Linked DNA regions of Alloyangia pacifica. The protein of the gene in region 2 interacts with the protein of the main gene of each other region in a pairwise test. Links are inferred from orthologs where the notes say so. Each region holds a gene or a part of one and is shown on either strand. Other genes may lie near its edges. The genes, in order: ftsZ and rlmN.

The links.
Region 1: the proteins of rlmN (region 2) and ftsZ interact in binary tests that used the Escherichia coli proteins (3 or more experiments, as listed by UniProt). The link is inferred for Alloyangia pacifica from one-to-one orthologs.

What each region holds. Positions count from the first base shown.
Region 1 is NZ_CP022189.1:1,044,710-1,052,211, reverse strand. Bases 2,414-5,372 are described here. They hold ftsZ (cell division protein FtsZ), read right to left. Parts: upstream 4,742-5,372; coding sequence 3,086-4,741; downstream 2,414-3,085. Other genes in these bases: ftsA (cell division protein FtsA), read right to left, coding at 5,124-5,372; lpxC (UDP-3-O-acyl-N-acetylglucosamine deacetylase), read right to left, coding at 2,414-2,818. In the rest of the region: DNA repair protein RecN, read right to left, coding at 1-902; CEW88_RS05095 (outer membrane protein assembly factor BamD), read right to left, coding at 930-1,784; more of lpxC, read right to left, coding at 1,898-2,413; more of ftsA, read right to left, coding at 5,373-6,455; CEW88_RS05075 (cell division protein FtsQ/DivIB), read right to left, coding at 6,455-7,375; CEW88_RS05070 (D-alanine--D-alanine ligase), read right to left, coding at 7,363-7,502. UniProt on the Escherichia coli protein: Essential cell division protein that forms a contractile ring structure (Z ring) at the future cell division site. The regulation of the ring assembly controls the timing and the location of cell division.
Region 2 is NZ_CP022189.1:2,548,157-2,555,601, forward strand. Bases 2,339-5,240 are described here. They hold rlmN (23S rRNA (adenine(2503)-C(2))-methyltransferase RlmN), read left to right. Parts: upstream 2,339-3,142; coding sequence 3,143-4,339; downstream 4,340-5,240. Other genes in these bases: CEW88_RS12335 (invasion associated locus B family protein), read left to right, coding at 2,451-2,978; CEW88_RS12345 (hypothetical protein), read left to right, coding at 4,443-4,868; CEW88_RS12350 (heavy metal translocating P-type ATPase), read left to right, coding at 4,968-5,240. In the rest of the region: CEW88_RS12320 (trypsin-like peptidase domain-containing protein), read right to left, coding at 1-85; phosphoserine phosphatase SerB, read left to right, coding at 263-1,129; CEW88_RS12330 (asparaginase), read right to left, coding at 1,245-2,261; more of CEW88_RS12350, read left to right, coding at 5,241-7,445.

The DNA.
Region 1 (7,502 bases), 1.5 Mb from region 2 along the record:
TCCTCGGTGTCCTCCAGCGCGCGCGGATCGAAGTCGAGCGCCTCGAGCGTGTCTTCCACTTCGCGCGCGGCCTCGTCGAGTTCGGCCATGGCACGGGTCAGCGCCGAGATTGCCGCGTCGAGTCGCCCCTCCGCGCCCTCGGAAGCCCCGTCGAGCCAGCGCAGCGCATCGGCCATGGCGCCTTCTGCCCCGTCGCTGCCGAGCGCGTGGCCGGCACGGGCGATGTCTGCGCGGATGCGCTCGGCGGCCTGCATCATGCGACGGCGCGCGTCCAGCTCGGCCTCTTCCCCGGCCTCGGGCGCGAGCTTGTCGAGCTCGGCCACGGCGTGGCGCAGGAAGTCCTCCTCGGCGCGCACCGCTTCGAGCGCCGCCTCGGCCTCCGAAAGCCGCTTGCGGGCGCTGCGCTGCTCGGCCCAGGCCGCGCGGGCGGCGGCGAGCTCGGCGGTCACCGCGGCATAGGTGTCAAGGATGTCGCGGTGCCCCGAAGGGTTCAGCAAGCCGCGGTCGTCGTGCTGGCCGTGCAGTTCCACCAGCGTTTCGGACAGGCGCCGCAATACCTCGCCGCTGGCGCGGCGGTCGTTGATCCAGGCGGTCTTGCGACCGTCGGCGCTGTTCACCCGGCGCAGAATCAGCTCGTCCGAGACCGGCAGCCCGACCTCGTTCAGCACCGCGCGGGCGGCATGGCCGGGAGACAGCTCGAAGACGGCGGTCACCTCGCCCTGCGCGGCACCGGCACGCACCAACTCGGCACGACCGCGCCAGCCAAGCACGAAGCCGAGGCTGTCGAGAAGGATGGATTTGCCTGCCCCGGTCTCGCCGGTGAGCACGTTGAGGCCCGGCTGGAAGTTCAGGTCCAGCCGGTCGATGATCAGCAGATCTCGGATTTCAAGCGCTCGGAGCATCCATTCAGGCGGTCGAGCCGCTCTCCCTCAGATCCACTGGCCCTTGATCATCTGGCGGTACACCTGTGCCAGCCAGCTGTCGCCGGCGGCCTCAAGTTCCAGCCCGCGACCGGTCAGCAGCTTGTAGCTGTCCTGGTACCATTGCGTGCCTCGGTAGTTGTATCCAAGGATCGCCCCGGCACTCTGCGCCTCTTCAACCAGCCCCAGCGAAAGATAAGCCTCGACCAGCCGGTGCAGCGCCTCGGCGGTGTGGGTGGTGGTCTGGAAATCCTCGACCACGACGCGGAAGCGGCTGATCGCGGCACCGTAATTCTCGCGCTTGAGATAGTAGCGCCCGATCTCCATCTCCTTCGCCGCGAGGTGGTCGAAGGCGAGGTCGAACTTCAGGATCGAGCTGCGCGCGTATTCGCTGTCGGGATAGCGCTCGATCACCGTGCGCAGCGCCTGCAGCGCCTGGAAGGTCAGCCCCTGGTCGCGACCGACTTCCTCGATCTGGTCGTAATAGGACAGCGCCAGAAGATACTGCGCATAGGCGGCATCCTCGTCGCTGGGATAGAAGTCGATGTAGCGCTGTGCCGCCGAGCGGGAATTTTCATAATCCTTGGCCCGGTGGTAGCTGTAGGCCTGCATGATCAGCGCCCGCTTGGCCCAGTCCGAATAGGGATAGAGCCGCTCGACTTCGCCGAAGTAGTACGCAGCGCGCTCGGCGTCGCTACGCTCCATCTCGAACTCGCCGCGTTCGAAAATCTGCTCGGCGGTGTAGTTCTCGATCGGAACCCCGCCAGGGCCGGTTCCGGGCTGCTCTTGAGCCGAGCAGCCTACCAGGAGAATCGCGGAGAAAGCCGCCCCGATCACCGCATTTCGCGACCTGCCGCCTGCCATGCCCGACTTACCTCACATTCCTTGCCAAGCCCCCTCCGGGGCCTTGGCTCGGTCCTAGCACAGAAATTTCCGGGGCAAAACGCCTTAACGGCGATTTGAGCACGCCGCCGCTGTCAGGCAACCGCGGGGATCTCGTCGCGTTCGACACCGGCGCCTGGAAGGCGCGCGGACATCTGCGCATCGCACACTGTCAGCCGGTAAGCACCGTCTGTCGAGAAGAGCGCATGCAGCAGCTTGTTGGTGATCGCGTGGCCAGCCTTGAAGCCGGTATAATGGCCGATGATCGGCGCGCCAGCGGTGTAGAGATCGCCAAGGGCGTCGAGCATCTTGTGGCGCACGGCCTCGTCGGTGTGGCGCAGGCCACCCGGCGAAAGGACCTTGTCGCCATCGACCACGACGGCGTTCTCGTAGGTGCCGCCGAGCGCCAGTCCATTGGCCTGCATCGCGTCGACATCGGCCTGGCGGCAGAAGGTGCGGCTGTCGCAGAGCTCACGCACGAAGCTGCCGTTGGCGAGGTTGATCGCCTTGTCCTGGGTGCCGATCGCGGCGTCGGCGAAATCGATGTGGAACTCCATCGTGGTGCCCTGTCCCGGAGACAGGCGCGCCCAGCCACCTGGGGTCTCGACCTCGACGGTCTTGAGAATCTCGATGGCGCGGACCGGAGCACGCAATTCGCGCACGCCGCGCGCGAGGATCGCGCGAACGAAGGGTGCGGCGGAGCCGTCGACGATCGGAACCTCGGGACCGTCGATCTCGATCAGCGCGTTGTGGATGCCGCAACCGGCGAGCGCGGCCATCACGTGTTCGATGGTCGACACCGAGACGCCGGCGCGGTTCTTGATGAGGGTGCAGAGCGGCGAGATCTCGACCGCGTCGAAGCGGGCGGGGACGAGGGCGTCGCCGATTTCGATGTCCGTGCGCTTGAACCAGATGCCGTGCTCGGCGGCGGCCGGGCAAATGGTCATCCGGACAGGCGCGCCGGAATGAAGGCCCACGCCCTGGAAGCTCACTGCACTGCGGATCGTCGTTTGCACTTTGGTCACCTTTGTCTGGAGCGCCCCCTCCCCAGCGGCGCGCACCTTTGCTGGGAGGGAGATACTCACAGGGGGACAAGTTCTCAAATCAAGTATTGCAACGAAGTGAAACATGCGGGTTTCCTAATGGGCGGATGCACGCCGGACCTTCGCGAACCTCCGCCAAATACTTGGTTTACAACGAAAAACACCCTCTCTTCCGAGAGGGTGTTCCGACGCGCCTTGCGCAGATCGTGCACCCGCGCGAGCCCGCGCGGGTGAAATATGTCAGTTTGCCTGGCGGCGCAGGAAGGCCGGGATCTCGATCCGGTCCTGCTCGGGCGCCTCTTCCGGGGCCGGGGCGGGCGCCGGACGCTGGGCCTGCATCGGCGGCTGGCGGCGGGCCTGCGGCTGCGGTTGAGGCGCTGCCGGCGCAGCGGGCTGGGCCTGCTGTTCGTGGGCGTGGTGGCCAGTCATGCGGTTGATCAGCGAGTTGATCCCGAAGCGGGGCTTCTCGGCTTCCGGCGCGCGCTGCGGTTCGGCCTGCTGCGGACGCGCCCCGGCGGGCTGGCCCTGGCGGTTGTTGCGGGCCGCCGCGGCGTGCAGGCGCTTCATCGTGTCGGCCGAAGGCTGACCCGGGGCGCGCGGCGCCACGAAGCTGTCGGGCGCGACGTCGAGAGGCGCGTGGTCGGGCTGGCGCTGGACCGGCTGCGGGCGGTAGGCGGGCGGCGGCAGACCGTCATCGGTCTCGGCCACCTCCTGCTGGGCACCCCCCATCTCGCCGAAGAGCGACGGTTCGTCTTCTTCGTAGGTTTGCTGGGTTGCCACCGGAGCGTGCTGCGGCGCGGCCTGTGCGGCCACCGGCTGCGGGGCGACGGGCTGCTGCGGCGCCGGGGCGGCGGCAACGGGCTGTTCTTCCGGCTGGGCGAGCGGCTGCGACAGCGGACGGCGCGGCACGGGCATTTCACCCTGCGAGCCCGAAGCGTCGATGCCGGTCGCGACGACCGAAACCCGCATGCGGCCTTCCATCGTGTCGTCAAGGGTCGAGCCCACGATGATGTTGGCGTCTGCGTCCACTTCCTCGCGGATGCGGTTGGCCGCCTCGTCAAGCTCGAACAGGGTGAGGTCGTGGCCACCGGTGATGTTGATGAGCACGCCCTTGGCGCCCTTGAGGCTGATTTCGTCGAGCAGCGGGTTGGCGATGGCCTTCTCGGCGGCCTGGATGGCGCGATCTTCGCCGTCCGCCTCGCCGGTGCCCATCATCGCCTTGCCCATCTCGTCCATCACCGCGCGCACGTCGGCGAAGTCGAGGTTGATGAGGCCCGGGCGAACCATGAGGTCGGTCACACCCTTGACGCCTTGGTAGAGCACGTCGTCGGCAAGGCTGAAAGCCTCGGTGAAGGTGGTCTTCTCGTTGGCCAGACGGAACAGGTTCTGGTTCGGGATGATGATCAGCGTGTCGACCACCTTCTGCAGGTGCTCGACGCCGTCTTCCGCCTGGCGCATGCGCTTGGCGCCTTCGAACTGGAAGGGCTTGGTCACCACGCCGACAGTCAGCACACCGAGCTCACGCGCGGCCTGCGCGATGATCGGGGCCGCGCCGGTGCCGGTGCCGCCGCCCATGCCGGCGGTGATGAAGCACATATGCGCGCCCGCGAGGTGATCGACGATCTGCTCGATGCTCTCTTCGGCGGCCGCCGAGCCAACCGACGGGCGGGCGCCTGCGCCAAGACCCTCGGTCACCTTCACGCCAAGCTGGACCTTGGCGGTCGACAGGCTCTGCTGCAGCGCCTGCGCGTCGGTGTTGGCAACCACGAAGTCCACGCCTTCGAGCTGCTTGGTGATCATGTTGTTGACTGCGTTGCCACCAGCGCCGCCGACGCCGAATACGGTGATCCGGGGCTTGAGCTCTTCCTGGCCGGGCATCGAGAGATTGAGTGCCATGTGATGTTCCGCCTGTCGTTTATGACTTGTTTCGCGCCTGTCCTGCGCCTTGCGACAATTATTACCGGGATCCTAGCGCTGGGTCACGTAAAAAACACAGATCCACCACGAAATATGGCTTTAGGATTGACTATTCGCGCGAGATTTCGCCAGTCCCTACCAAGTCTTGCGTCTGACGCTGGCGGTAATACAACACACCTCAGGGACACCCCCTGCTTGGCAGAAGGCGCAGCCGAATCTCTTTGTCTGTGTCGGAGATGCCTGCTCGCCTCTCCCTGACCGCGTCTTGCGCGCGGATCAGCCTTCACATTACGCGGTTTCTCTGCGCGGCGTCACCCCGAACTCTTCGTGAACAGAGCGTTTTCTGCGGCAAGAAATGCGCTTACCAGTTGTCGCGGAACCACTTCACCGCTTTCAGGAGCGACCGCGAGGAATAGCGCTCGATCGGAATTTCGAAGTCCCACCATTCGTCCTGCGGATGCGCCGCGAAGAGGCACATGCCCACCGCCGAAGCAAAGCCCGGCCCGGTGACGGCCTGCGGCAGCCCGTGCACGCGCATCGGACGGCCAAGGCGCACCTGGCTGCCGAGGATCCGGCTCGCCAGCCCGTCGAGACCGGGGATCTGGCTCGCCGCGCCGGTCAGCACGATCTGCTGGCTCGGCAGATGCTCGAAGCCCGCCGCGTCGAGGCAGGCGCGCACCTCCTCGAGGATTTCCTCGACCCGCGGGCGCATGATGCCGATCAGCTCGGCACGGCTCACCTGCCGGCGGTCGTGGTGCCAGTCACCGGTGTCGCCCGAGATCTCGATCATCTCGCGGTCGTCCATCCCGGTGGCATGCACGCCGCCGTAGAAGGTCTTGATGCGCTCGGCCATGGCCATGGGGATCTGCAGCCCCATCGAGATGTCGCCGGTGACGTGATCGCCGCCCATCGGCACCGCGTCGCCGTAGATCATGTGCTTCTTCATGAAGATCGACACGCCGGTGGCGCCGCCGCCCATGTCGATGCAGGCCGCGCCCAGCTCCTGCTCATCCTCGACGAGCGCCGCGACGCCCGACACGTAAGCCGAGCTGGCGATGCCTGCGAGCTCGAGATCGCAGCGCTTGACACAATGGGCGAGGTTCTGGATCGCCTGGGCGTTGACCGTCAGCATATGCATGTCGCAGGTCAGCTCGCGGCCGATCTGCCCGCGCGGGTCACTGAGGCCCGAGCGATGGTCGAGCGCGAAGTTCACCGGCTGCGCGTGCAGCACCTCGCGGCCATGGCCCACGTCGGGCACGTCACAGGCCGAGAGCACCCGTGCCACGTCCTGCTCGGTCACCATGCTGCCGTCGATGCTCACCTTGCCGTCGAGCCCGTAGCTGCGCGGCTCGGCGCCCGAGAAGCAGGCGATGACGTGGTCGACCCGGATGCCCGCCATCTTCTGCGCCGCCTGCACCGCGGTGCGGATCGCGCGTTCCGTCTCGCTCATCGCGGCGATCTCCCCGAAGCGCACCCCGCGCGAGCGGGTGGTGGCCGCACCGATCACCCGAAAGCCCGCCTGACCAGCCAGCGAGCCGACGCCGCTGTCCGTGCCGCGCTCGGTGCCATCGAAGCGAAGCACCAGGCAGGCGATCTTCGAGCTGCCCACATCCAGCACCGCAACGACACCGCGCTGCATCGCCGCCTTGCGCATGTTGCGCATCGCGCGCTGGGACTCGTAAAGCTCGAACATTATCGTTTTTCCCCGGTCTCGATGGACTTGATCCGCCAGTATTCCTGTGCCGCGTCCTGATGCAGCCGCAGCGTCGGGCGCTGCGCCAGCCGCAGGTCCACCGCCGCGATGTCGCGTGAAAGCATGTCGACGGCGCCATCCATCGCCATCGCCCGTTCGAGCGCCTGCACGGCGCCCTCTTCGGGCAGCAGGATCCGCTGCCCCTCGTCCAGAACCACGTCCCAACGCCGGTTGCCGATGCGCTCCAACCCGCGCAGACGGCCCGCCAGCGGCGCCGCGGCAGCGAAGAGTTCAAGCGCCTCGGGCACGTCGGCCTCGGCCCCTGCCCCGGCGATCACCGGCAGTTCAGGATGCGCGGCACGGGTGCCCGCCGGACCGACGAAAACGCCGGTCTCGTCCCGCAACTCGAGCCCGCGCAGACCCCGCCAGAGCACCACGGGAACCCGCTCGACAACGGAGACCTCGAGCACCCCTCCCTGTTTGATCCGCAGGCTCGCCGATTTGACCGCGTCGAGCCCTGTGACGATGCCATGCATCTCTTCGAGGTCGAGGTCGAAGGAGCTGAGCGGGAAGTCCAACGAGAGGATCTCGCGCACGTCCTCCGCGACGCTCTCGCTGGCGCCGTCGATGGCCATGAGGTTGACGCGGAACTCCGGGCGGCCCTCGATCTGGTCACGCACCGACTGCACCGCGCCGATAAAGGCCTCGCGGTTGCTGTCGATCGAGAAATACCAACTCGCGCCGCCGAGCCCGACCAGGAACGGCAGCCCGAAGCGCAGCGAGAAGCGGAAGAGCGGCGTCAGCATGAGCCGCTCGAGCCGGTACTTCAGCCGCGACGGCGCCGGATCGGACCGGAATACCTGTGCGCGACCGGCCTGCGCCTGTGGCGCGCGGGCGGGCGCGGCTCCTACCTGTCGCATGAGGCGTCCTCCACCATCCAGCGGCAGAGCGCGCCGAAGGTCATGCCGCAGGCCTGCGCCTGCTCAGGGGCCAGCGAGGTGGGCGTCATGCCCGGCTGGGTGTTCGTCTCGAGCAGCACCAGCCCAT
Region 2 (7,445 bases):
TCTGCGGAACCTGGGTCTCGGCAAGGGCCGGGGCTGCGGTGACGGCGATGGCAAGTGCGGGAATGATCAGGATGTTTCGGAGCATTGTGCGGTCCTCCAGTGCCCTTGGATATGTCGAGGCAAGGGCGCGATTGCAAGTCACGGGCCAGTGCGCTTTGCGTGCGCATTTCGTGCACATGCCGCCGCCCTCCCCGCCGCGGAGGCTGGAAAAGCCCCGCGCGCCGTGCCAGAAGCCGCCGCGTCAGACATTGGAGTGCTCCTCATGCAGATCGTCTCGCTCATCGCCCGCCCCGGCACATTGGACACCGCGCTGGTCGAGAGCCTGCGCAACGCCTTCGGCGGCGGTCCGGTCACCGTGCTCTCGGACGGTGAGGCGGCGGAATTCCCGGTCGAGGCAATGCCCGGCAATTTCGGGGAGGTGCGCAGCTCGCTTACCGCGCAAGCCGACGTCAACATCCTGCCCGCCGAGGGGCGCCGCAAGAAGATGCTGCTGGCGGACATGGACAGTACGATGATCCAGCAGGAATGCATCGACGAGCTGGCCGAGGAAGCCGGAGTCGGCGCGCATGTGAAAGAGATCACCGCCCGCGCGATGAACGGCGAGCTCGACTTCGAGGGCGCGCTGACCGAGCGCGTGGCGCTGCTCAAGGGCCTGCCGGAGAGTGTGATCGGCAAGGTGCTCGAGACCCGCATCACGCTGATGCCGGGCGGGCCCGAGCTGGTCGCGACAATGAAGGCGAATGGCGCCTATGCCGCGCTGGTATCGGGCGGCTTCACCGCCTTCACCGCGCGCGTTGCCGAGAGGATCGGCTTCGACGAGAACCGCGCCAACAAGCTGCTGGTGGAAGACGGCAAGCTGACGGGCGTGCCGGCGCAGCCGATCCTGGGGCGCGAGGCCAAGGTGCAGGCGCTGGAGGAGATCAGCGCGCGGCTCGGCATCTCCGAGGCAGACGTGCTGGCGGTGGGCGACGGGGCGAATGACCTGGGCATGCTCGGCCGTGCCGGCTTCGGCGTCGCGTTGCATGCGAAGCCCTCGGTTCAGGCGGAGTGCGACCTGCGGGTGAACCTCGGCGATCTGACGGCGCTGCTGTTCCTGCAGGGCTATGCCCGCAGCGATTTCGAGGGCTGAACGGACGGCGGTTGGGAAAGGAGCAAGGAGGGATCAGACCCTCTTGGCCTTCCGCCTATTCACCCCGGCGCGATTGCAAAGAGAAGAAGGGGCGCTCTTGGCGCCCCTTATCCTTTCATGCGGCAAAGAGCGTGTCGAGGGGACGGACCTCGCCGGTCACCAGCCCGTCGAAGTTGCACAGCTCGGGGTTGAGAAAACGGTGCACGTCGGGATGCGCCGGATCCGCGACGCCAAGCCGCACCAGAAGCGAGGCCATGACGCATTCCGCCGCGCGGGTTGCGCCGTCGAGAATCTTCACCGCGACGCCGAGGCCACGCTGCGGCAGGATCGCGACGAAATACCCCTCGGCGCCGGTCTTGATGGCAACCGGCTCGAGCGCGGCGCGCATCAGCAGCGTGCAGGCGCGGCCCTCGCCGGCGACGAGATCGGGATAGGTGTAGATCGACTCGACCAGCTGCGCCCCGGCGCGGCTGAGACCGTCGTAGCGGTGATGCGCGCCGGCGAACCAGGCCATGGCCCGCGCCATGCCAAGCATCGAGGTGGCAAGGTTTGGCGCCGAGCAGCCGTCGATGCCGTAGCAGGGGCTGACCTCGTCGGTGACGGTCTCGAAGGCGTCGCGCACTGCAAGTTGCACCGGGTGTTCGGGAAGAACGTAGTCCGGGCCCGCACCGAGATACTGGCTCAACGTCAGGAAGCCGGCGTGTTTGCCCGAGCAGTTGTTGTGCACCCGGCAGGGGCTTTTGCCCTCGCGGATCATCTGCAGTTTCAGCGCCTTGTCCCGGCTCGGCTGGGGGCCGCAGCGCAGGTCGTCGTCGGAGAGTTCGAGGTCGGCGAGCCAGGCCTCGACCGCCCCCACGTGCATCGGCGCGCCCTGATGCGAGGCGCAGGCGAGCGCCAGCTGCGGCGGCGTCAGGTGCCAGGCCTCGGCGGCGCCCGAGGCGACCAGCGGCAGGGCCTGAATCATCTTCGACGAGGAGCGCGGGTAGACCACCGCCTGCGGGTCACCCCAGGCCTCGACGATGCCGCCGGATGTGTCACAAATGACCGCATGGCCAAGGTGCAGGCTCTCGGTCAGCGGTCCGCGGCGAACCTCGACGAGGGGCACGGCAGCGGTGACGGTGTCTTGGGGCATGTGGGTCCTCACAAACGAGCGATATTCTGCCATCGGGGCTTTCTCGCCCCGCGTGTTTCGGTCTATTGTCCCGCCGTCGAGCACGAATGGTCGCGCCGGTCAAGAGACCGACAGATGTCTGGAACAGAGCTGTCACAGGTCGGGGCGCGAACGGGCAACAAGAGGCAAGCACGGCTGGAGGCTGCAGGTATGAAGTCAATTCTCGGTGGGGTTCTGGGCGCGGCGCTCGCGCTTGGCGCGACGGCTGCGGTTGCGCAGGAGGAAAGCACCAACCGGGTGAACGCGATCACCGACTGGTCGGTCTTCGAGGGGCAGAGCCCCCGCGAATGCTGGGCGGTGACCACCTACAAGGAAAGCGTCAACACCAAGGACGGCCGCGTCGTATCGGTGAAGCGCGGCGACATCCTGCTTATGGTCTTCTACCGTCCCGAGGCCAATGTGATGGGTCAGGTGGCGTTCACCGGCGGTTATCCCTTTGCGGGCGGCTCGACCGTGGCCGTGGACATCTCGGGCGAGAAGTTCGACCTCTACACCGAGGGGGAATGGGCCTGGCCGGCGACCCCGCAGGACGATGCCAAGATCATCGCGGCGATGAAGCGCGGCTCCGACGCGGTGCTCAGCGCCGGTTCGAGCCGCGGCACCAAGACCAAGGACACCTTCTCGCTGCTCGGCTTCACGGCCGCGGTGGAAGACGCCCAGAAGCGCTGCAGCGGCTGAGCCGCAGGCACGTCGCCCTCGGGGCCGAAAGGCCGCAGGTCTGTTGAATTTTTCCGGGGCCATCCGCAGATGAGCTTCTTCAAGGGAACGCGCCTGCGCGTTCCCTTTGACTTATTGCAGCCGAATCCTGTATGGAGAGGCCTTCTTTTTCCGAGGATGACGTGATGACTGCCAGCGCGCCGATCACCCAGGACGTGGTGACGATCCCCCGCAAGCTGCCGGAAGACGGCAAGCTGAACCTCGTCGGGCTGACCCGCGACGCCCTGCGCGCCGCGTTGATCGAGGCCGGAACGCCAGAGAAGCAGGCGAAGATGCGTGTGGGTCAGATCTGGCAGTGGGTCTATCACTGGGGCGTGCGCGACTTCGCCGAGATGACCAACCTCGCCAAGGACTACCGGACGCTGCTCGATGACAAGTTCACCATCGACCTGCCCGAGATCGTCTCGAAACAGGTTTCGGAAGACGGCACCCGCAAGTATCTCGTGCGGATCGCCGGCGGACACGAGGTCGAGGTGGTCTACATCCCCGAGGAAGACCGTGGCACGCTCTGCATCTCGAGCCAGGTGGGCTGCACGTTGACCTGCTCGTTCTGCCACACCGGCACGCAGAAACTGGTACGCAACCTCACCGCGGGCGAGATCATCGGCCAGGTCATGCTAGCACGTGACGACCTCGGCGAGTGGCCCGAACCCGGTACAGGCACCGGCGAGAGCGGGCCGCGCCTCTTGTCGAACATCGTGCTCATGGGCATGGGCGAGCCGCTCTACAACTTCGACAACGTGCGCGACGCGATGAAGATCGCCATGGACGGCGAGGGGATCGCCCTGTCGCGCCGCCGCATCACCCTCTCGACCTCGGGCGTGGTGCCGGAGATCGCCAAATGCGCCGAAGAGATCGGCTGCCTGCTGGCCGTAAGCTTCCACGCCACCACCGACGAGGTGCGCAACAAGCTTGTGCCGATCAACAAGCGCTGGAACATCGAAGAGCTGCTGAACACCCTTCGCGAGTATCCGCGCTTGTCGAATTCCGAGCGCATCACTTTTGAGTATGTGATGCTCAAGGACGTGAACGACACCGATGCCGATGCGCGCCGCCTGGTGAAGCTGATCCAGGGCATTCCCGCCAAGATCAACCTCATCCCGTTCAACGAATGGCCCGGCGCCCCCTACCAGCGCTCGGATTGGCCGCGGATCAAGCAGTTCGCCGACATCATCTACAAGGCAGGTTACGCCTCGCCGATCCGTACCCCGCGCGGCGAGGACATCATGGCCGCCTGCGGCCAGCTGAAATCGGCCACCGAACGCGCCCGCAAATCGCGCAAGCAAATCGAGGCCGAGACTGGCCTCGGCGGCGCGGCTTGACTTACCTGATTTAAACAATCAGGATTACCTCACCCAGCCAGTCCCGTCTTCGGGACAGCCCGGATCGACGGCCCTTCAGGGGCGACTGGCTGGGAGAGGTTCCATGCGACATGAACGGTTCGACCGGGTGGCTCTGCGCCCCGCGGAAACGCGGGTGGTACAGCTGCTGCGGCTCTGGCGCGAGGCGGACGAGGCCACTGCGCAGCTCGAGCTGCGCGATGCGCTCGGGTTCAGCCGCGCGCGTTCCTGCCTGCGCGCCTTCGGGGACTTCGCCGAGATCCTGACCCGCCACGGCTGGCACGGGCCGCTGATTCTGCCCACCGACGCCTTGGGCGTCTCGGACGACGAGCGCGCGATCGCGCGTTTCGTCATGACCGCCACCGAGCAGGACCGCGACCTCGCGCTGGCCGAGGCCGCCATGCTGGTGCTGCCGGCGCATATCCTGCCGCTCGCCAATGCCGCCGAGCGGGTCGGCCTGCCGCTGCTCTGCGAGGAATGCCGCAGGCGGCTGGAGTGTTCGCTCAACTGACCGCTGCCTCCATCGCACAATGCGACACTGGGCCCCTTGACCTTCCAGTGACTGGAACCCCTATGTAGGGAGCCGACCAGTATTGGAAGGAGTCGCGCCATGGCCCAAGACAGCCTGCGCTTCGAAGTGACGAAGATGACCTGCGGCGGCTGCGCCGGACGCGCGCAAAGGGCGCTCGCGGGGGTCGAGGGGGTCACCGACGCCTCGGTGAACCTCGCGACGAAGATGGCGCATGTGGAGGGCAGCGCCGGCGTCCCTGCCCTGCGCGCCGCGCTCGACAAGGCGGGCTACCCGGCGCGCGAGGCTGCCCTGCGCCTCGGCATCGCGGGGATGAGCTGCGCCTCCTGTGCGGGGCGTGTGGAGCGGGCGCTGGCGGGTGTACCGGGTGTGCTCTCGGCCAATGTGAACCTCGCCAGCGAGACCGCCGAGGTGAAATTGCTCGCGGGCTCCGCCGAGGCTGCCGCGCTGATCCGCGCGGTCGAGGGGGCGGGTTACAAGGCCAGCCTCACCAGCGACGACAGCGCCGAACAGGCGGCGCGCAAGACCGCCGAGCAGGCGGCGCTGAAGCGTGACCTGATCATTGCCGCCGCGCTGACAGCGCCAGTCTTCCTGATGGAGATGGGCGGGCATTTCATCCCCGGCATGCATCATTTGATCGCCGCGACCATCGGCACCACCAGCGCCTGGTTCATCCAGTTCGTGCTGGTCACCGCCGTGCTCGTGTGGCCGGGCCGGCGCTTCTACCAGATCGGCCTGCCATTGCTGCTCAAGGGCGCTCCGGACATGAACTCGCTGGTCGCGCTCGGCACGCTGGCGGCCTGGCTCTATTCCACCGTCGCGCTCTTCCTGCCCGGGCTGCTGCCCGAGGGCACGCGGGCGGTCTATTTCGAGGCCGCGGCGGTCATTGTCACGCTGATCCTGCTCGGTCGATTCCTCGAGGCGCGGGCGAAGGGCCGCACCGGGGCGGCGATCAAGCGGCTGGTCGGGCTGAAACCCTCAACCGCGCGGGTCGAGCGCGGCGGCGAGATCACCGAGCTGCCGATTGCCGACGTAACGCTGGGCGATGTGCTGCATGTCCGCCCCGGCGAGCGCATCGCAGTCGATGGCGAGGTGCTCACCGGGCGCTCCTACGTCGATGAAAGCATGATCACCGGCGAACCCGTGCCCATCGAGAAATCCGAGGGCGCCACGGTCGTTGGCGGCACGGTCAACGGCGCGGGCGCACTCAGTTTCCGGGCGACGGCTGTCGGCGCAGACACCATGCTGGCGCGGATCATCGCCATGGTCGAAGAGGCGCAGGGGGCCAAGCTGCCGATCCAGGCGCTCGCCGACAAGGTGGTGATCTGGTTCGTGCCGGCGGTCATGGCCGTGGCTGCGCTGACCTTCCTGGCCTGGCTCATCTTCGGCCCCTCCCCCGCCCTCACCTACGCGCTGGTCGCCGGGGTCTCGGTGCTGATCGTCGCCTGCCCCTGCGCCATGGGGCTCGCCACGCCGACCTCGATCATGGTGGGCACCGGGCGGGCGGCCGAACTGGGTGTGCTCTTCCGCAAGGGGGACGCGCTGCAGCGGCTTGAAAGCGTCGGCATCGTCGCCTTCGACAAGACCGGCACGCTAACAGAGGGCCGCCCCGAGCTCGTGCGCAAAACCGCCGCGCCGGGCTTCGCCGAGGCCGAGGTGCTGCGCCTTGCCGCCAGCGCCGAGCAAAGCTCGGAGCATCCCATCGCGCGGGCGCTGGAGCGCGCCGCCGAGGGCCCCCTTCCAAAGGCCGAGGACGTCGAGGCGATCGCGGGGCATGGTCTCAGCGCCACCGTGGACGGCCGCCGCATCCTGGTTGGCGCCGCCCGACTGATGGCGCGCGAGGGCATAGATCTCGGCCCGCTCAGCGCCGCGCATGACGAGATCGCCGGTGCCGGGCAGACGCCCGTGCTGGTTGCGGTCGATGGGCAGATCGCCGGGGCGTTGGCCGTCGCCGACAAGGTCAAGCCGGGGGCCAGGGCGGCGGTTGCGAAACTGCACGAGATGGGGCTCAAGACCGCGATGATCACCGGCGACACGCGCGCCACGGCGCGGTCCATCGCCGCCGAGCTCGGCATCGACCACGTCGAGGCCGAGGTGCTGCCCGAAGGCAAGCGCGACGCGGTGCGGGCGCTGCGCGATGAGCATGGCGCCGTGGCTTTCGTCGGGGACGGCATCAACGACGCCCCGGCGCTGGCCGAGGCCGAGGTGGGTCTCGCCATGGGCACCGGCACGGATGTCGCCATCGAAAGCGCCGACGTGGTTCTGGTCTCGGGTGACACGAAAGGCGTGGTCGAGGCGGTGCATCTCAGCCGCGCGGTGCTGCGCAATATCCGGCAGAACCTCTTCTGGGCCTTCGGGTACAACGTCGCGCTGATCCCGGTGGCGGCGGGTGTCTTCTACCCGGCGTTCGGCACGCTGCTCTCGCCGATGCTGGCGGCGGGGGCGATGGCGCTTTCGTCGGTCTTCGTACTGAGCAACGCGCTGCGGTTGCGACGGCTGGTCCCCGCCATGCCGCCAGAGACCCGCCCGCACCGGGCACAAGGCCACAGCCACGAGGAG